Regions from separate parts of the Streptomyces sp. NPDC013457 genome, predicted to be linked through region 1. Evidence: riboswitches for the same ligand, from Rfam matches in the RefSeq annotation. Region 1 holds a riboswitch; each other region holds the start of a gene.
The links. A riboswitch is a leader RNA that binds a small molecule or an ion and turns the genes downstream of it on or off. The one in region 1 is predicted to bind cobalamin.

Region 1 (5,049 bases):
CGACTGCTCCGGGCCGCCCACGTCCCGCGCCACGACCACCGGGGTCTCGGGCGAGCGGAGTTCGAGGAGCAGGTCACGGGCGGCCGCCACCTGGTGCGTACGGGACTTCGAGCCCGGGTTGTAGAGCGCCAGGACCAGGTCCGCCGAGGCCGCCGCGCGCAGCCGCGCCGCGATGACGTCCCAGGGCTTGAGGCGGTCGGAGAGGGAGACGGTCGCGTAGTCGTGGCCCAGCGGGGCGCCCGCCGCGGCCGCCGCCGCGTTCGCGGCGGTCACGCCCGGGAGGACCCGTACCGGAACGTCCGCGTACCGCTCCTCCGACGCCACCTCCAGGACCGCCGTCGCCATCGCGAAGACGCCAGGGTCGCCGCCCGAGACGACCGCGACCCGGCGTCCGCGCCGGGCCAGGTCGAGGGCGAACTCGGCGCGCTCGGACTCGACCTTGTTGTCGGAACCGTGCCGGAGCTGGCCGGGACGCAGCGCCGGGACCCGGTCGAGGTACGTGGTGTAGCCGACCAGGTCGTCGGCGTTGACCAGCGCGCCGCGCGACTCCGGGGTCAGCCAGGGCGCACCCGCAGGGCCCGTGCCGACGACGACGACCTCGCCGCCCGTCTCGCGGGACTCGGGGGCGACGGCGTCGATACGGGAGGGCAGCACGGCCACCGAGAAGTACGGCACCGTCTCGGCGTCGACCTCGGAGAGGACTGCCGTACGCTCGCCCGCCATGAACGCCCGCTCCACGTAGCGGGCGTCCTCCAGCCGGCCCGCCCGCTCCAGGGCGCGCCGCACGGTCGGGAACGTGCGGCCGAGCTTCATCACGACCGCCGAGTCCGTGCCCGCGAGGCGGGCCGTGAGCTCGTCCTCCGGCAGGGTGCCGGGGATGATCGTCAGGACCTCCTCCGCCTCGCACAGCGGCTCCCCGAGCCGGGCGGCGGCGGCGCTGACGGAGGTGACACCGGGGATGACGGTGGTGTCGTAGCGGTCCGCGAGGCGCTTGTGCATGTGCTGGTACGAGCCGTAGAAGAGCGGGTCGCCCTCGGCGAGCACGGCCACCGTGCGGCCGGCGTCCAGGTGGGCGGCGAGGCGGGCGGCCGCCTCCTCGTAGAAGTCGTCGAGCGCGCCCCGGTAGCCGCCGGGGTGGTCCGTGGTCTCCACCGTGAGCGGGTACATCAACCGCTCCTCGACGTGGTCCTCGCGGATGTGCTCGGCGGCGATCGAGCGCGCGATGGAGCGGCCGTGGCGGGCGGAGTGGTACGCGATCACGTCGGCGGAGGCGATCGCCTTCACGGCGGCCACCGTCATCAGGTTCGGGTCGCCGGGGCCGAGACCGACTCCGTACAGCCTGCCGGGGGTGGTGGCACTCATGCCTGGATCTCCGCTTCGGTCGCGATGGCGTTGATCGCGGCGGCGGTCATCGCGCTGCCGCCGCGCCGGCCGCGTACGACGAGGTAGTCGAGGCCCAGGGTCTGGTCGGCCAGCGCGTCCTTGGACTCGGCGGCGCCGATGAAGCCGACCGGGATGCCGAGGACGGCCGCCGGGCGTCCTGCGCCCTTCTCGATCATCTCCAGGAGGCGGAAGAGGGCGGTGGGGGCGTTGCCGATGGCGACGACCGAGCCTTCGAGGCGGTCGCGCCAGAGTTCGAGCGCGGCGGCGCTGCGGGTCGTGCCGAGCTCGGCGGCGAGCGCGGGCACGGACGGGTCGGAGAGCGTGCACACCACGTCGTTGTCGGCGGGCAGCCGCTTGCGGGTGACGCCGCTGGCGACCATCTGCGCGTCGCAGAGGATGGGCGCGCCGGCGCGCAGGGCGGCGCGGGCGCGGGAGACGACCTCGGGCGAGTACGCGAGGTCGCGGACGAGGTCGACCATGCCGCAGGCGTGGATCATGCGCACCGCGACCTGGCTGACGTCGGCGGGCAGACCCGCCAGATCCGCTTCGGCGCGGATCGTGGCAAAGGACTGGCGGTAGATCTCCGCGCCGTCCTTCTCGTAGTCGAACATCCTGTTGCTCTCGCTCATCTCGTTGGGGTGCGGGCCGCCGCGACGGCGTGGGGAAGGTCTGTACGGGGGGTGGCGCGGCCGTCCACGAGGTAGTGGCCGTCGGCGGTGGCGACGACGTCGACCCAGGCGCGGCCCTGCGGGTGGCCGCACCGCCGCTCGCACCCGGAGAAGTGGACGGGGAGACCGCCGCGGCCGGGGGTGGCGTCGGCGCGCACGTCCGCGAGGGACTTGGCGCAGCCGGGGCGCCCGGTGCAGGCGCCGACGCCGGCCCAGGGGTCGGCGGGTCGGGTGATGAGGCCGGCCGCGTCGAGCTCCGGCAGCCGCTCGTGGGAGGCCCCGACGACGACGGCGCCACGCCAGGGTGTGAGCCGTACCTCGTCGGCGGGCAGCAGCGCCCGCAGCTGGGCGGCGGTCAGCCGCCCGAGGGGCGCGAGCACGTGCAGCGCGCGCCCGCCGAGTGCCCCGGGCACGGGCGGCGCGCGGTGCGGCAGCGGCGGTGCGGGGGTGACGGGGCGGGCGTCGACCCCGGCCCGCGCGAGCGCGGCGGCGAGGTCGAGGAGGCCGGTCCCGGCGTTCGGCGCGCCGGCCTCTCCGGCCCCGGGGGCGCCTGGGCCGGCCTCCCCGGCGCCGGGGGCGCCCGTCGGCCCGACGCTTGGCAGCCCGTTCGGGCCGGCGTCGTCGGTGGCTTCCGCTTCCGGCGCCCCGGAGCGCGGCAGTTCCTTCACGCGCCACGCGCCGTTTCCGGCGTTCTGTGCGGCGCGCAGGAACGCGTCGGCCGCGGCGAGCGCCGCTCGCGGCGCGTCGGCGCCTGCGACGCGGAACGTCTGTCCGCCGACGCACAGCAGGGCGTCGCCGGCGCGCAGCGCCGGGCCGACGCAGCCGCTCGCCGTGGATCCGGCGGGCAACGGGCTCCCGCCCGTCCTGGCTCCGGTGTCGCCGGACGATGCGCTCCCGCCCGTCCTGGCTCCGCCGCCCGACGGGCTCCCGCCCGACCCCCGGTCGGTGTCCGGCCGGGCGCCTCCTGCGATCAAGGTCACATCCGCGCCGAGCCCCGCCACGTCGCCGCGGCCGTCGTCCAGGGCGAAGAGGAAGCGGCCCGAGAGGGCCGCCGCCCAGGGGGTCGCGCACAGCAGCGCGTCCAGCTCGCGGGCCCACAACTGGGCGTCCGCGTGGCCGAGTCCGTCCAGTCCGGCCGCCGGGGAGGCGACGATGTTGCGGACCCGTTCGTGGGTGGTCGAGGGGAGAAGGCCCGCCTCCGCCAGGCGGTCCGCCAGTTCCGCGCCGCAGCCTTCGCCGAGCCCCCGCAGCTCCACGTTCCCCCGGGACGTGACCGTCACCCGTCCGTCGCCCAGGGACTCCGCCGCCGACGCCAGGACCTCGACCTGACGAGACGTCAACAATCCGGCGGGCAGGCGCAGTCGGGCCAGGCGGCCGTCGTCGGCGGGGTGCAGTCGGAGCGCCCCGGGGCAGGCGTCGCCACGGTCCCGTATGAGAGGTTCGCCCTGGTTGGGCGCAGGGGGCGTGGTGGGCGGCATGGCGGCGAGCATACCCACGTGAATCCGGGTGACCCCCCGGGCCGCCGAGCGCACGATCTACTATGCAGATCGGCATGGGGTCCCAGGACCCCGGGGAGGAAGCCCGGTGAGAATCCGGCGCGGTCCCGCCACTGTGAGCCGGGCCCCGGAAGGGGCCGGGTGAGTCAGGAACTCCTGCCGTCCACACGACCACCCGGGGCGCGGACAACCCCGAGGAAGGCCTGCGCACGCATGCGAATTCTGTTGCTGTCGCACTCCGACACCGACCTGCTCAGCGCCCGCGCGGCCGGCGGCCCCGTCGCGTACCGGTTCGCCAACCCCTCCCGCCTCGCCCTGGACGACCTGCCCGGGCTCCTGGACGGCGCCGACCTCGTTCTCGTACGCCTCCTCGGCGGTCTGCGCGCCTGGGAGGACGGCCTGGACGCCCTGCGGGCGACGGAGAAGCCGCTGGTCGTGCTCTCCGGGGAACAGGCTCCCGACGCCCAGCTGATGGAGGCCTCCACCGTCCCCGTGGGCGTCGCCACCGAGGCCCACGCCTACCTCGCGCACGGCGGTCCGGCCAACCTGGAGCAGCTGGCCCGGTTCCTCTCCGACACCGTGCTGCTCACCGGTCACGGCTTCGACGCCCCCGCCGCCGCGCCCACCTGGGGCCCGCTGGAGCGGGAGGCGCGCGCCACCGACGGCCCGACCGTCGCCGTGCTCTACTACCGCGCCCACCACATGAGCGGGAACACCGCCTTCGTCGACGCGCTCTGCGCGGCGGTCGAGGACGCGGGCGCCCGGGCCCTGCCGCTGTACGTCGCCTCCCTGCGCGCCCCCGAGCCGGAGCTGCTCGACACCCTTCGTACGGCCGACGCGATCGTCACCACCGTCCTCGCTGCCGGCGGCACCAAGCCCGCCGAGGCGCAGGCGGGCGGGGACGAGGACGCCTGGGACGCGGGCGCGCTCGCCGCCCTCGACGTGCCGATCCTGCAGGCGCTCTGCCTCACCGGCTCGCGCGCCGCCTGGGAGGAGAACGACGAGGGCCTCTCCCCGCTGGACGCCGCGAGCCAGGTCGCCGTGCCCGAGTTCGACGGCCGGCTCATCACCGTCCCGTTCTCCTTCAAGGAGATCGACGAGGACGGACTTCCGGCGTACGTCGCCGACACCGAGCGCGCCGCTCGCGTCGCCGGGATCGCGGTGCGCCACGCCCGCCTGCGGCACATCCCGAACGCCGAGAAGAGGATCGCGCTGGTCCTCTCCGCGTACCCGACCAAGCACTCCCGGATCGGCAACGCGGTCGGCCTCGACACCCCCGCCTCCGCCGTCGCGCTCCTGCGGCGCCTGCGTGCGGAGGGGTACGACTTCGGCCCGGTCGAGGAGATCCCCGGGCTGGTCTCCGGGGACGGCGACGAGCTGATCTACGCCCTGATCGAGGCGGGCGGCCACGACCAGGACTGGCTGACCGAGGAGCAGCTGGCGAAGAACCCCGTCCGCATCCCGGCCGCCGACTACCGCCGCTGGTACGCGACCCTCCCGGC
Region 2 (5,049 bases), on a different contig from region 1:
CTAGACCTTTAGGGGTGTCAAGGGTGTATAAGAAGGGCAGTCGGGTCCGTTATCGGACCGACACCTGAGGGAGGGCGACGACCCGTGACCGGTCCGTGCCACCATGTGAGCCGCGACAGACGGAGGAGCCGGTGACGGCAGCAGCACAGGAGTCGGGAAGGCAGGCCATGGCCACGGACGCGGGCGGCACGGAGAAAGAGGGCGGGGTCGGCACCCGCACCGCCCGCGTGCCCAAGTACTACCGACTGAAGCGGCATTTGCTCGACATGACGGAGACGCTGCCGCCCGGCACGCCCGTCCCGCCGGAGCGCACCCTCGCCGCCGAGTTCGACACCTCGCGCACCACCGTGCGCCAGGCCCTGCAGGAGCTGGTCGTCGAGGGCCGCCTGGAAAGGATCCAGGGCAAGGGCACGTTCGTCGCCAAGCCCAAGGTCTCGCAGGCGCTCCAGCTCACCTCGTACACCGAGGACATGCGGGCGCAGGGGCTCGAGCCCACCTCGCAGCTGCTCGACATCGGGTACGTGACGGCCGACGACACCCTCGCCGGACTGCTCGACATCTCGCCCGGCGGACGCGTGCTGCGGATCGAGCGGCTGCGGCTCGCGAGCGGTGAGCCGATGGCCATCGAGACCACGCACCTCTCGGCCAAGCGCTTCCCGGCGCTGCGCCGTTCCCTGGTGAAGTACACCTCGCTCTACACCGCGCTGGCCGAGGTGTACGACGTGCACCTCGCCGAGGCCGAGGAGACCATCGAGACCTCGCTGGCGACCCCGCGCGAGGCCGGCCTGCTCGGCACGGACGTGGGCCTGCCGATGCTGATGCTCTCCCGCCACTCGCTGGACGCCCAGGGCGAGCCGGTCGAGTGGGTGCGCTCGGTCTACCGAGGCGACCGGTACAAGTTCGTGGCCCGGCTCCAGCGCCCCAACGGCTGAGCGGAACGCGCCACTTCGGCGTGAACCGATGCCCCGGCACATCCGTGAGGAGTGTCGGGGCATCGTCGTGTCCGCCGGGCCGCACAGATCGACACCCGTCCGCTATTCGGACGGGGGTTCCATGGAGCGAAACAGTCCCCTAGATTTCACGCGCATTACGCATGATCCATGCGATCCATGGTGTTCAGCGAGGGGACGGAGTCGCCGTATGTCCGAAGTGACACAAGGGAAACAACCGGTCGTCACACCCATCCGCGTGGTGGTCGCGCTCTGTCTGATCGCGCCGTTCGTGGCGATGCTCTGGGTGAGCTCGTACGCGAAGGTCGAGCCGACCTTCGCCGGCATCCCGTTCTTCTACTGGTACCAGATGGCCTGGGTGCTGATCTCGACCGCGCTCACCATGGTCGCCTACAAGCTGTGGCAGCGTGACCAGCGCGCCCGTAAGGAAGGTGCGTCGCAGTGAAGGACGGCGTGAACGGCGTCGCACTCGCCGTCTTCATCTTCTTCTTCCTGGCCGTCACGGTCATGGGATTCCTGGCCTCGCGCTGGCGCAGAGCCGAGAACGAGAACAGCCTCGACGAATGGGGCCTCGGCGGCCGCTCGTTCGGCACCTGGGTGACCTGGTTCCTCCTCGGCGGCGACCTCTACACCGCGTACACCTTCGTCGCCGTCCCCGCGGCGATCTACGCGGCGGGCGCGGCCGGCTTCTTCGCCGTGCCGTACACGATCCTGGTCTACCCGCTGATCTTCACCTTCCTGCCGCGCCTCTGGTCGGTGTCGCACAAGCACGGGTACGTGACGACCTCGGACTTCGTCCGCGGCCGCTTCGGCTCCAAGGGCCTCTCGCTCGCGGTCGCCGTCACCGGCATCCTCGCGACCATGCCGTACATCGCGCTCCAGCTCGTCGGCATCCAGGCCGTCCTGGACGTGATGGGCGTGGGCGGCGGCGAGACCACGCACTGGTTCGTCAAGGACCTGCCGCTGCTCATCGCCTTCGGCGTCCTCGCGGCGTACACGTACTCCTCGGGTCTGCGCGCCCCGGCGCTCATCGCCTTCGTCAAGGACACCCTGATCTACATCGTCATCGCGGTGGCGATCATCTACATCCCGATCAAGCTCGGCGGCTTCGACGAGATCTTCGCCAAGGCCGGCGAGGCGTACGCGACGATCAACCCGGCGACCGACAAGCCGCGCGGTGCGCTGGTGCCCGGCGAGATGGGCCAGTGGGGCTACGCGACGCTGGCGCTCGGCTCGGCGCTCGCGCTCTTCATGTACCCGCACTCGATCACGGCGACGCTCTCCTCGCGCAGCCGTGACGTGATCCGCCGCAACACCACGATCCTGCCGCTCTACTCGCTGATGCTGGGCCTGCTGGCCCTGCTCGGCTTCATGGCGATCGCCGCCGGGGTCAAGGTCTCCAACGGCCAGCTCGCGATCCCGCAGCTCTTCGAGAACATGTTCCCGGACTGGTTCGCGGGCGTCGCCTTCGCCGCCATCGGCATCGGCGCGCTGGTGCCGGCCGCGATCATGTCGATCGCCGCCGCCAACCTCTTCACCCGCAACATCTACAAGGACTTCCTGAAGCCGGACGCCACGCCCGAGCAGGAGACCAAGGTCTCCAAGCTGGTGTCGCTGCTCGTCAAGGTCGGCGCGCTCGCCTTCGTCCTCACCATGGACAAGACGGTCGCGATCAACTTCCAGCTGCTCGGCGGCATCTGGATCCTGCAGACCCTCCCCGCGCTGGTCGGCGGTCTGTTCACCCGCTGGTTCCACCGCTGGGCACTGCTCGCCGGCTGGGCCGTCGGCATGGTCTACGGCACGGCGGCGGCGTACGGCGTGGCGAGCCCGACCCAGAAGCACTTCGGCGGCTCGTCCGCCGAGATTCCGGGCATCGGCGAGATCGGCTACATCGGTCTCACCGCCTTCGTGATCAACGTGATCGTCACCGTCGTCCTGACCTTCGTCCTGAAGGCCGTGAAGGCGCCCGAGGGCGTCGACGAGACCTCTCCGTCGGACTACACGGCGGACGCGGGCGACGCGGGCGTGAAGCCGCTGCCCAAGGTCGGCGCCGGTCACTGACCGTTCCGGTACGGCGAAGGGCCCGGGGTCTCCGCGAGGAAATCCCCGGGCCCTTCGCCGTACCCCCGAGGCAGACTGCCCTCCATGGACTTCACCATCAGGGCGGTACGGCCCGAGGAGCACGAGGCCCTCGGCGACATCACCGCGCGCGCCTACCTCGACGACGGACACCTCGACTTCGGCGAGGAGGACGACTACCTCCACCTGCTGCGGGACGTGCCCCGGCGGGTCGCGGAGGCGGAGGTGCTGGTGGCGGTGGACCGCTCGGGCACCGTGCTCGGCGGGGTGACCTTCGCCCGGGGCGGCGAGGAGTGGGCCGACATCGCGGGTGAGGGCGAGGCCGAGTTCCGGATGCTCGCCGTGGCGAAGGAGGCGCGGGGCCGGGGCGTCGGCGAGGCGCTCGTACGGGCGTGTGTGGAGCGGGCGCGGGAGACCGGGGGATGCCGTCGCGTGGTGCTCTCGACGCAGCCCCGGATGGCCTCGGCGCACCGGATATACGAGCGGATGGGCTTCGTCCGCACGCCCGGCCGGGACTGGACACCCGTGCCCGACATGGACCCCCTGCTCACCTATGCCCTGGAGCTCTGACTCCCCAACGACACAACATGTGGGGGGTGCTTCGAGGAGCGCCCCCCACATGTATGCTCATGCTCGCTGTCCTCACAGGGGAATCCGGTGGAAATCCGGAACTGTCCCGCAACGGTGTGGTTTCTGCATGCTTGCGCACGCGGACCGAGTCCGAAGACCTGCGGACGGCGCGCCCGGTCCTTCCGTTCCGGGTGCCACAGACGTCCGGGCCTCGCGGAGTGGGCCGTGGCGCGGCCCTCCCCTGTCCACGGGTGCGGCCGCCGCCCGCCTCCCTCCGCCGGCCCCGAGCCGAGCGAGGGAGAGCCCCACGTGACCATCGCGCCCGCCGATCCGGCCGCAGCGATCGAGAGCGACGGCAACGAGAGCGACGGACCCGGGACCGTGCTTCTGCGGACCCTGACCGACCTCACCGCCGACCTCACCGACACCGACCCCGGCAAGGTCGCCGCCGCCGCGCTGCGCGGCCGCAACGCCGGTTCGGACGAGGCGGAGCTGCGCGAGCTGGCCACGGAGGCGGCGGCGGGTCTGATCGCCGAGGACCCGGCGTACTCGCGGCTCGCCGCCCGGCTGCTCACGATCACGATCGCCGACGAGGCGGCCTCGCAGGGCTCGGTCACCTTCTCGGCGTCCGTCACCGTCGGTCACCGCGAGGGCCTGATCGCCGACCGTACGGCCGAGTTCGTCCGGCGGCACTCCGAGCGGCTCGACGCGCTCATCGACGCGGACGCGGACGACCGCTTCGGCTACTTCGGTCTGCGGACCCTCTACTCGCGCTATCTGCTCCGTCACCCGATCACCCGCCAGGTGATCGAGACCCCGCAGCACTTCATGCTGCGCGTCGCCTGCGGCCTCGCCGAGGACGACTCCACCCGCGCGCTCGACGAGGTCGCCGCGCTGTACGGGCTGATGAGCCGGCTCGACTACCTGCCCTCCTCCCCCACGCTCTTCAACTCCGGCACCCGCCACCCGCAGATGTCGTCCTGCTACCTCCTCGACTCCCCGCTGGACGAGCTGGACTCCATCTACGACCGGTACCACCAGGTCGCGCGGCTCTCGAAGCACGCGGGCGGCATCGGCCTGTCGTACTCCCGCATCCGCGCCCGCGGTTCGCTGATCCGCGGCACCAACGGGCACTCCAACGGCATCGTGCCGTTCCTGAAGACGCTGGACGCCTCGGTGGCGGCCGTGAACCAGGGCGGACGGCGCAAGGGCGCGGCCGCGGTCTACCTGGAGACCTGGCACGCGGACATCGAGGAGTTCCTGGAGCTCCGTGACAACACCGGTGAGGACGCCCGGCGTACGCACAACCTGAACCTGGCGCACTGGATCCCGGACGAGTTCATGCGCCGGGTCAACGCGGACGCCGACTGGTCGCTCTTCTCCCCGGCGGACGTGCCCGAGCTGGTGGACCTGTGGGGCGAGGAGTTCGACGCGGCGTACCGCGCCGCCG
Region 3 (5,049 bases), on a different contig from region 1:
GGCAAGCCGCTGGTCTTCCCACGGCTTTCCCTCGGACTTCTCGTCGTCACCGCCTGGCGCCCGCTGAACAGCGACGAGACCGACGTACGACCGCCCGACCTGCGTCGGGCGGAGGCCGATCTGCGTACCCTCATCACCGCCGAGGACCCCGACGTACGGCGTCGCAGGGAGAGCCTCGGCCGCTGGTTCGACGTCGTCACGGACAACCTCCCGCTGGTCCTGTCCGCCGTCCCGGGCCTCGACACCATCGCCGGGATCGTCCTCGACACCGCGCGGGCGCAGCTCGTGCGGAGCGAGCCGGACAAGGGCGCGCTCGCCTGGTGGGGCGACCGACTGCACCGTTCCCAGGGGTACCAGGGCGATTCGCTGCAGCGGCTCTTCCAGTTCGTCCGCGGCTTCCGCAGACTCGACGACCGCCGGCGTACCGCCGAGGAGCACCTCGTCGCCGCGCTCCTCGACGACATCGACGCCAACTACGGCACGCTGCGCAGACTGAACAGGAAGCCGCGCCCGCTGCTGCTCCTGGACAACGCCCACACCGACGTCGGACGGGACTTCCTCGACCTGCTGGACGCCGGGGACCACGGCCCCGGCGACGCGCCGGGCAAAGCGCCGACGCGCCCCGTGGTCCTCGCCACGCTGCTCGGCAGGGCGTCCGGACACCCGCCGCTGACCGAGGTCGGCGGTGACGCCGTCCCGCGGACGCGGCCACTGGTCCTGAGCATCCCCGGCATCGAACCCGCCCATATCGCGGAGATGCTCAGCCCCGTCGACTATCCCGACCACCTGCCCCGCGTCGTCGCCCGCTACAGCGGCGGCCGCGCGGCGAGCGCCCGCATCCTGGCGGACGCGGCCGTCCGCCGCGTCGAGGACGTGGGCACGATACGGGGCGGGGAGCTCCTCGACGAGGCCGCGCCCGCGCTCCTCGCGAAGCTGCTGCCCGATCCCGTGCTACGGGAGCGCCTCGTGCTGCTGTCCGCCGCCGCCGACGCGGGCACCCGGCGCGGGCTGTGGACGTTCTCCCACCCGGAGGACCACTCCGAGGAGCTGGTCGCCGTCCGCGTCCGCGAGGCCGACGACTACCGGACCCGGTCCTGCCTCGACGGCGACCGCGCCCTCGATCTGCTGCTGCGGCACCGGCTGGCCGCCAGCGTCTCCCACGAACGCTGGCGCGACACCCAGCTCCGGCTGCGTTCCCTGTGCGACCCGCGCGGCGACACGTATCTGCACCACACGCTGGCGCTGGGCCGGGTGGACGAGGTGGTCGGGGCCCTGCACCACCGGTTCACCGTCACCCCGCCGGGCGCTTGGCTGGCCGCGCTCAACGTCGTCTGCTCGGCCCCCCACCCGCGCGCCGGGTACGAGCCCCCCGCCGCGAGCCCGTTCCTGTCGTGCACGGCCTGCGGCAGCGACCTTCCCGGACCGCACCACGACGCGATCGCCTCCCTCGTGCCGCTGCTCTGGCGACTCTCCGACCCGCTCACCCTCGCCCCGCGCGAGGACGAGCTGACCACCGTCCGCATCGCGCTGGAGACGCTGTACGGCAACAAGGCCGCGCACGCCGCCTACCGCGAGGCGTCCGCCGCCTGGCCCGCCCGTCTGCGGGCCGGGGCACAGGCTCCCGACCTGCCCGTCGAGGAAGGTGCCGCGTCATGACGTCGTTCATCTCAAGACTGCCCGGCGGACCGCTGACCAAGGCCGCCGCCCTCGTCGTCGCCCTGGCCGTGCTCGGCGCCGCCGTATGGGCCGGCATCGTCGTCCTCGGGCCCGACCCGGCCTGCGGCAAGGGCATCGAGGAGCGGGGCCCCGAGGGCTCGCGGGAGTGCACGGGCGTCACCGACGGCAGCTACGTCTTCGCGGACAACCTCAGGGAGGTCAGCGCACGGATCAAGGCGGAGAACGAGCGGATCAAGGGCGAACCGCACGTCTCCGTCGCGGTGATGCTGCCCATGGCACCGACGCAGGCCTTCGAGCAGCAGAAGACGCTCCACGAGGTGCAGGGCGCCTACCTCGCGCAGTACCGCGCCAACCACGACTCCAACAGCAAGAAGCCGGCGATCCGGCTTCTGCTCGCCAACCCCGGCCGCAGCCAAGCCCATTGGCGGCCCGTCGCCGAACAGCTCGGGGCCATGTCGGAATCCACGACCGACAACCTCCGGGCCGTCATCGGCTTCGACGTCTCCACCGCCACCACCCAGGCCGCCATCGGCTACCTCACCCGCGAGCGCGGCATTCCCGTCGTCGGCGGCCCCATCACCGCCGACGACTCGGGCAACAGCGCCCAGCGGCCCGACGCGTACCCGGGTCTCGCCAGGGTCGTGCCCACCACCTCCGACCAGGCCAGGGCCCTGTCGCACTTCAACGCGGGCATCGACCCCCGGCACACCCTGGTCGTCGAGGACATCCGGACCGGCGACAACTACGTCGACGCGCTGAAGCGGGCCTTCGCCGCGCGGACCGTGGGATCGCCCCGCGCACCCGAGCAGTACCGCGCGCCCGAGGAGTTCCACGAGGAGGGCACCACCGCCAACGCCTTCGACCAGATGGTCGACACCATCTGCACCTCGGCGGCCAAGGTGATCTACTTCGCCGGACGACCGGTCCAGCTACGGCAGTTCGTCAACGAACTGGGCAACCGGGGCTGCACGGAGAAGAAGTACACCGTCATCACCGGCTCGGGCGCCTCCACGCTCTCCTCGGACAAGCTCCTCGACTGGGACGCCTTCCGCAAGGGCGTGACCCTCCAGTACGCCGCCGTCGCCCATCCCGACGCCTGGAGCGGCCCCAAGGCGCCCACCACGGGCGGTTCCCCGGCCGCCTTCCGCACCCTGGCCACGCTCGCGAGCAGCAAGGAGGTCGGGAACATCGGCCCGGTGGAGCTCACCGACTCACGGACGATCACCTTCTACGACGCCGGGCTCACCGCGATCACCGCCATCCGGATGCGCGACGACGGCGACCCGGTCATCCCCGCCCTCGGCCGTATCAGCGACTCGTGGCTGCGGCTGCACGGGATGGGCAAGGTCGACGGTGCCAGCGGATGGATCTGCCTCGACAACTACGGCAACCCGTACAACAAGGCGGTCTCCGTGGTGGAGCTCGCGCCGGACGCGCCCGGCCGCATCCGCTTCGTCGGACTCGCCTGGCCGACCGGCCGCCCCACACCGGCGGACTGCACCGCGAGCCGCGGCTGACACCGCCCCGCCGGACGCCGTGCCGGACGCCGTGCCGGCAGGAGGGGAAGGGGCCGGCGCGTTCCGGAATGCGGGCAAGGGTGTGCGGTGGCACCGTCGGTCCGCCTAAGGTGGCCCTTGCAGCTGGTTCGCCCCGTCCGCCAGGCGGGATGCGTCGTAAGAGGGAACCCGGTGGAAATCCGGGACTGCCCCGCAGCGGTGAGCGGGAACGACCGCCGTCATACGCACTGGACCCGTACGGGTCTGGGAAGCGACGGCCACTAGGGGTCTGCCTCGGCAGGCGTGCCCGCGAGTCCGAAGACCTGCCCGTTGCCCGCGCGCGATCGTTCGCGTGCGGTGATCCCGGTGACCTCGTGGGCGGGTCGGCGCGCAAATCGAGCGGCACGTGCGGCATGTCCGCGGCGTGGGCCGCCCGGTCGTCCGTTCCTTCGCGTCCACGTCCCGTCGCCGGGGCGTCCAAGGACACATCTCGCGAAGGAGAGTTCCGTGACACCGAAGCCCGCACCCGAGGCGCCCCGCGCCACCGTGTACGGCTACCCCCGGCAGGGGCAGAACCGCGAACTGAAGAAGGCCGTCGAGGGCTACTGGAAGGGCCGCGTCACCGCCGACGAGCTCCGTGAGACCGCGGCCGGTCTGCGCCGTTCGAACTGGCGGCAGCTGGCCGAGGCCGGTATCCACGAGGTGCCGACCGGTGACTTCTCGTACTACGACCATGTCCTCGACACCACCGTCATGGTGGGCGCCGTCCCCGAGCGGCACCGCGCCCCGGCGGACGACGACGCGCTGGACGGCTACTTCGCCATGGCCCGGGGCACCCAGGAGACCGCCCCGCTGGAGATGACCAAGTGGTTCGACACGAACTACCACTACCTGGTGCCCGAACTCGGTCCCGGCACCGACTTCTCCGCCGACTCGCGCAAGCAGGTCGCCGAGCTGAAGGAGGCTCTCGCGCTCGGCCACAGCGGCCGCCCGGTCCTCGTCGGCCCGGTCACCTACCTGCTGCTGGCCAAGCCCGCGCCGGACGTGGACCCTGACTTCGAGCCGCTGACCCTGCTGGACCGGCTGCTTCCGGTGTACGCCGAGGTCCTCGCGGACCTCCGTGCGGCCGGGGCCGAGTGGGTGCAGCTCGACGAGCCGGCCCTGGTCCAGGACCGCACCCCCGCCGAACTGAACGCCGCCGCGCGTGCCTACCGCGAGCTGGGTGGGGCCGCCGACCGGCCTAAGCTGCTCGTCGCCTCCTACTTCGGGCGGCTGGGCGAGGCGCTGAGCGTCCTGGCCAAGGCTCCCGTCGATGGTCTCGCACTCGACTTCACCGGGTCGGGCGCCGCCAACCTCGACGACCTCGCCTCCGCCGGCGGGCTGCCCGGCAGGCGGCTGGTCGCGGGCGTCGTCGACGGCCGCAACGTCTGGATCAACGACCTCCAGAAGTCCCTGGGGGTGCTCGGCACGCTCCTCGGGCTCGCCGGCCAGGTGGACGTCGCCGCCTCCTGCTCCCTGCTGCACGTACCACTGGACGCCGGTGCCGAGCGGGACATCGATCCTCAGGTCGCCCGCTGGCTCGCCTTCGCCCGCCAGAAGACGGCGGAGATCGCCGTTCTCGCGCGCGGGCTCGGCCAGGGCGCGGGCGCCGTCGCGGCCGAACTCGCGGCGAACCGGGCCGACCTGGCCTCCCGGGCCGCTTCCGCCCTGACGAGCGATCCCGCCGTACGGGCCCGTACCGCCGCCGTCACCGACGCGGACAGCCGGCGCTCGCAGCCGTACACGGAGCGATCTGCCGCCCAGCGGGAGCGTCTGCGCCTTCCGCTGCTGCCGACGACGACCATCGGCTCGTTCCCGCAGACTGGTGAACTGCGAG
Region 4 (5,049 bases), on a different contig from region 1:
ATGGTGCGCCAGCTCGCGTAGCCCGTGTCGGAGCCGAGCCAGTAGGGAGAGCTCGCGGACAGGGCCAGGAGGGGCGGAAGCCATGGACTCAGGGCGCAGAGGGCCCGTACGGCGGTGTCCCGGTCGGGGACGTCGACATGTACTTGGGCGCCGCATATCAGCTGCTCGTCGGCGAGCCGGCGGTACTCGTCCGCCATCGTCAGGTAGCGGGGTTCGTCGGTCGGGTGCACGGCTCCGAGCCGTGCGACGGGGGCCGTGCCCGCCGCCATGATCGCCAGCCCCTGCGAGGCCGCGGCAGCGTTCAGCCGCCGCCGCGAGGCGCACAGGTCCGCGTGGAGTTCGTCGAGGCGCGCGTGCACCCCGCTGTTCGACTCGACGACCGACTGCTGGAGTTCCCGCGTGAAGTCGCCCCCGTCAGGGGACAGCCGTCCGAGGACAGGGGCGGCCCGAGGTGTCAGCGCACCGCTCTCGACATCGATCACATGGAACTCTTCTTCGACACCCATCCGGACGACCACTGCGCCTCCTGTGCGAGATCGACGATCGTCGGGCCGGCTGATCGCCCTGACCGGCGGCCCTGCCTGGCCTGCAGTGCGACTGCCCCATCGGGGCCGACTTAAGCACAGGCCGCTCACCTGTCACACCAGCCGCTCAATTGGGCGCGGGCGGCGAGGGAACCGGACATGCCGGGAGGGCGGCTGCCCTACGGGGTTTCGGCCGGCATCACGGCTCTGGCGATCGACGAACCGCGGTCCGGGGGACCTGACACAGCTCGCCGAAAAGCGCCGCCCGCCGGGGGAACGGGTCCACCCGACGAGGTAGAGGATCGGCCCGCAAGCTCTTCCATCCCTCCGGACACACTGTGGTTGCCGTGGCATTCACGGGGGGCCGTCGCACCCCAGCCTACCCTTGGCGGGTGCTGCCCGCGCCGTAGCGCGGTGCCGGCGGCGGCGACCGGCACGTGTGGGCGCGAGCGGAACGGAGCAGGCTCAGCGGATCGACCGTCATCGCTTCAGGAGGTACCCATGAGGATGCTGATCAACGTTCCGGAGACCGTCGTCGCCGATGCCCTGCGCGGGATGGCCGCCGCGCATCCCGAACTCACCGTCGACGTCGAGAACCGCGTCGTCCTGCGGCGTGACGCGCCTGTCGCCGGGAAGGTGGGGCTGGTGTCCGGGGGCGGGTCCGGGCACGAACCCCTGCACGGGGGCTTCGTGGGGCCCGGGATGCTGGCGGCCGCCTGCCCCGGAGAGGTGTTCACCTCGCCCGTCCCCGACCAGATGGTGCGCGCCGCCGCCGCGGTCGACAGTGGGGCCGGGGTGCTGTTCGTCGTCAAGAACTACACCGGTGACGTGCTCAACTTCGAGATGGCCGCCGAACTCGCGGAGGACGAGGGCATCCAGATCGCGAAGGTGCTCGTCGACGACGACGTGGCGGTGACGGACAGTCTGTACACGGCCGGCCGGCGCGGGACGGGGGCGACCCTCTTCGTGGAGAAGATCGCCGGTGCCGCCGCCGAGGAGGGTGCGCCGCTGGAGCGGGTGGAGGCGGTCGCCCGCCGGGTGAACGAACGGTCGCGGAGTTTCGGTGTGGCGCTGAGCGCCTGCACCACACCCGCCAAGGGCAGTCCGACTTTCGAACTACCGCCAGGTGAGCTGGAGTTGGGGATCGGCATCCACGGGGAGCCCGGACGGGAGCGACGGCCCATGATGACCTCGGGCGAGATCGCGGACGTCGCCGTCGACGCCGTCCTGGAGGACCTGCGGCCGTCCGGTCCCGTCCTCGCCCTCGTGAACGGGATGGGCGCCACGCCGCTGCTCGAACTGTACGGTTTCAACGCCGAGGTCCAGCGCGTGCTGGCCGAGCGCGGGGTGCCCGTCGCCCGCACGCTGGTCGGCAACTACGTGACCTCGCTCGACATGGCCGGCTGCTCGGTGACGCTCTGTCAGGCCGACGAGGAGCTGCTCCGGCTCTGGGACGCGCCCGTGCAGACGCCGGCGCTGCGCTGGGGGCGGTGAGCGGGGATGACCGAACCGGACGATTTCGACGCCGCGTTCTTCCGTCGCTGGCTGACCGGGGCGGCGGCGGTCGTCGACCGTGAGGCGGAGCGTCTCACCGAGCTCGACTCGGCGATCGGCGACGCGGACCACGGCGCCAATCTGAAGCGGGGGTTCGCCGCCGTGAGGGACATCCTGGAGAAGGATCCGCCCGAGACTCCGGGGGCCGTACTCGTGGCCGCGGGGCGGCAGTTGATCTCCACGGTCGGGGGTGCGTCGGGGCCGCTGTACGGGACGCTGCTGCGGCGGACCGGCAAGGCGCTCGGGAATGCCGCATCGGTGACACGGGAGGACCTGGCCGCGGCCCTGGCCGCCGGGGTCGCCGCCGTCGCACAGCTCGGCGGGGCCCAGGTCGGGGACAAGACCATGCTCGACGCGCTCACCCCCGCGGCCGAGGCGCTCGGCGACTCCTTCGCCGCGGCCCGGGACGCGGCCGAGCGCGGGGCGCTCGCGACCGTACCGCTCCGGGCGCGCAAGGGCAGGGCGAGCTATCTGGGCGAACGCTCCGTCGGGCATCAGGACCCCGGGGCCACCTCGTCGGCCCTGCTGATCGCCGCGCTCGCGGAGGTGGCCGCCGCATGACCGGCCGGCAGGGCACGGTGGGCATCGTTCTCGTCTCGCACAGCGCGGCCGTCGCCGACGCCGTCGCCGCCCTGGCCCGGGGGCTCGCGGGCGGTGGGGCGACCGCTCCCGTCGCCGCGGCCGGAGGCACGCCCGACGGCGGTCTCGGCACGAGTTCCGAGCGGATCGTCGAGGCGGCGAACGCGGTCGACGGGGGCGCCGGAGTGGCCATCCTCGTCGACCTCGGCAGCGCCGTCCTGACCGTCAAGGCGCTGCTCGCCGAGGAGGACGAGCTTCCGGACGGCTCACGGCTCGTCGACGCCCCGTTCGTCGAGGGCGCCGTCGCCGCGCTCGTCACGGCGAGCGCCGGCGGGGACCTGGACGCGGTGGCGGCGGCGGCCTCGGAGGCGTACGCGTACCGGAAGGAGTGAGGCGGGGGCGTGGGAGGCGTGCGCAGGGGCGACAGGGGTGCGTGGGGCGCGCGGGAGATCCGTCACACACCGTCCGCGACGCCTCCCGTGTTGTGATGTACCTGGTCAACCCACTAATGTCACAGCGCCTTGGTGTACGGGAAACCGGTGCGGTACCGGTGCGGCCCTCGCCACTGTGATCGGGAAGTCCGGCTCCATCCCTCCGGGGAAGCCACTGGACCGCCGCGGGAGACCGCGGGGGTGTGGGAAGGCGGAGCCGCGGCGGCATGACCCGTCAGCCAGGAGACCGGCCAAGGTGCGTTGTCCATCCACGAGGTGCTGGAGAGGGTCTCCCAACCATGCATATAGCCGAGGGGTATCTGCCCCCTGTGCACGCGGCCGCCTGGGGCGTCGCGTCCGCTCCCTTCGTCGTCCACGGTGTCCGCGCCCTGACCCGTGAGGTCAAGGCCAACCCCGAGTCCACCCTGTTGCTCGGTGCGTCCGGTGCGTTCACCTTCGTTCTGTCCGCGCTCAAGATCCCGTCGGTGACCGGCAGTTGCTCGCACCCGACCGGTACGGGCCTTGGCGCGATCCTGTTCCGGCCGCCGGTGATGGCGGTCCTGGGCACGATCACCCTGCTGTTCCAGGCGCTGCTGCTCGCCCACGGCGGGCTCACCACGCTCGGTGCCAACGTCTTCTCGATGGCGATCGTCGGGCCGTGGGCCGGTTTCGCCACGTACTGGCTGCTTCGCCGCTTCGACGTCCCGCTCATGGTGAGCGTGTTCTTCGGCGCGTTCGTCGCCGACCTGTCGACGTACTGCGTGACCAGCGTCCAGCTCGCGCTGGCGTTCCCGGACCCGGGCAGCGGTGTGCTCGGCGCGCTGGCCAAGTTCGGTGGAATCTTCGCCGTCACACAGCTGCCGCTCGCCGTCAGCGAGGGCCTGCTGACGGTGCTGGTCATGCGGCTGCTCACGCAGTCCAGCAAGGCGGACCTGACCCGCCTCGGGGTGCTGCTCCCGTCCCGGAAGAAGAACGAGAACGCGGAGGCGAGCGCCTGATGAGCCGGAACGCGAAGATCAACGCACTGCTGCTGCTCGTCGTCGGAGCGCTGGCCGTCCTCCCGCTGGTCCTGGGACTGGGCGACCACAAGGAGGAGCCGTTCACCGGCGCCGACGGTGAGGCAGAGACGGCGATCACGGAGATCGACCCGGACTACGAGCCGTGGTTCTCCCCACTGTACGAACCCCCGTCCGGCGAGATCGAGTCGGCGCTCTTCTCCCTGCAGGCTGCGCTCGGCGCCGGAGTGCTCGCCTACTACTTCGGCCTGCACAAGGGGCGCAGGCAGGGCGAGGCCCGCGCGCTCGCGAAGTCGCCGACGTCCGTGCCCGAGCCTGCTTCGGCGCCGGTGTCCACGGCCACGTCCACGGCCGGCGACGAGTAGCCGCCGGTGCTGCCGATCGACGCGGCGGCGCACAGCAGTCGCTGGCGCCGCCGTCACCCGTGCGAGAAAGCGGCGCTCGGCTTCGGTCTGACGCTCTGCGCGGTGTGCCTTCCGCCGTGGCCGGGTGCCGTGCTGGTCGCGGCGGCCACCCTGGCCGTCCTTCTCGGGCCGGCCGGGGTGCCGGTGCGCCAGCTGTGGCGCGCGTTCCGCATCCCGCTGGGCTTCTGTGTGACGGGAGCGGTCCCGCTGCTCTTCGAGGTGGGCGGGGACCGGGGCCTGGTGGCGCTCGCGCACGACGGGCCCGTGCACGCGGGCGAGTTGCTGCTGCGGACCTCGTCGGCGTCGCTGGGCGTGCTGCTGTTCGCCTTCACGACGCCCGTCTCGGACGTGCTGCCCCGGCTGGTGCGGGCCGGTGTGCCGGCGCCCGTGGTGGACGTGGCGCTGGTGATGTACCGGATCAGCTTCCTTCTTCTGGATGCGATGTCCAAGATCCGGCAGGCGCAGGCGGCCCGGCTCGGGCTGACCACGCGGGCGGCGACCTGGCGTTCCCTCGCCGGGCTCGGCGCCACGGCCTTCGTGC

Region 2: linked by a shared signal. The riboswitch ahead of ACF1G2_RS14300 (ribonucleoside-diphosphate reductase subunit alpha) and the one ahead of cobN (cobaltochelatase subunit CobN) in region 1 are both predicted to bind cobalamin.
Region 3: linked by a shared signal. The riboswitch ahead of metE (5-methyltetrahydropteroyltriglutamate--homocysteine S-methyltransferase) and the one ahead of cobN (cobaltochelatase subunit CobN) in region 1 are both predicted to bind cobalamin.
Region 4: linked by a shared signal. The riboswitch ahead of ACF1G2_RS18740 (energy-coupling factor ABC transporter permease) and the one ahead of cobN (cobaltochelatase subunit CobN) in region 1 are both predicted to bind cobalamin.

The regions. Positions count from the first base shown of each region.
Region 1 is NZ_JBICBL010000008.1:420,035-425,083, forward strand. Features, by position in the region: gene ACF1G2_RS23755 (precorrin-2 C(20)-methyltransferase) at 1-1,362, opposite strand, end outside; gene ACF1G2_RS23760 (precorrin-8X methylmutase) at 1,359-1,994, opposite strand; gene ACF1G2_RS23765 (cobalamin biosynthesis protein CobG) at 2,009-3,541, opposite strand; cobalamin riboswitch at 3,585-3,724, shown strand; gene cobN (cobaltochelatase subunit CobN) at 3,761-5,049, shown strand, end outside.
Region 2 is NZ_JBICBL010000004.1:544,471-549,519, forward strand. Features, by position in the region: gene ACF1G2_RS14280 (GntR family transcriptional regulator) at 168-932, shown strand; gene ACF1G2_RS14285 (DUF3311 domain-containing protein) at 1,141-1,395, shown strand; gene mctP (monocarboxylate uptake permease MctP) at 1,392-3,011, shown strand; gene ACF1G2_RS14295 (GNAT family N-acetyltransferase) at 3,096-3,599, shown strand; cobalamin riboswitch at 3,646-3,780, shown strand; gene ACF1G2_RS14300 (ribonucleoside-diphosphate reductase subunit alpha) at 3,909-5,049, shown strand, end outside.
Region 3 is NZ_JBICBL010000006.1:318,338-323,386, forward strand. Features, by position in the region: gene ACF1G2_RS18670 (hypothetical protein) at 1-1,656, shown strand, start outside; gene ACF1G2_RS18675 (hypothetical protein) at 1,653-3,194, shown strand; cobalamin riboswitch at 3,302-3,519, shown strand; gene metE (5-methyltetrahydropteroyltriglutamate--homocysteine S-methyltransferase) at 3,681-5,049, shown strand, end outside.
Region 4 is NZ_JBICBL010000006.1:334,146-339,194, forward strand. Features, by position in the region: gene ACF1G2_RS18720 (glutamate--cysteine ligase) at 1-506, opposite strand, end outside; gene dhaK (dihydroxyacetone kinase subunit DhaK) at 1,026-2,018, shown strand; gene dhaL (dihydroxyacetone kinase subunit DhaL) at 2,025-2,639, shown strand; gene ACF1G2_RS18735 (PTS-dependent dihydroxyacetone kinase phosphotransferase subunit DhaM) at 2,636-3,049, shown strand; cobalamin riboswitch at 3,135-3,359, shown strand; gene ACF1G2_RS18740 (energy-coupling factor ABC transporter permease) at 3,388-4,086, shown strand; gene ACF1G2_RS18745 (energy-coupling factor ABC transporter substrate-binding protein) at 4,086-4,469, shown strand; gene cbiQ (cobalt ECF transporter T component CbiQ) at 4,476-5,049, shown strand, end outside.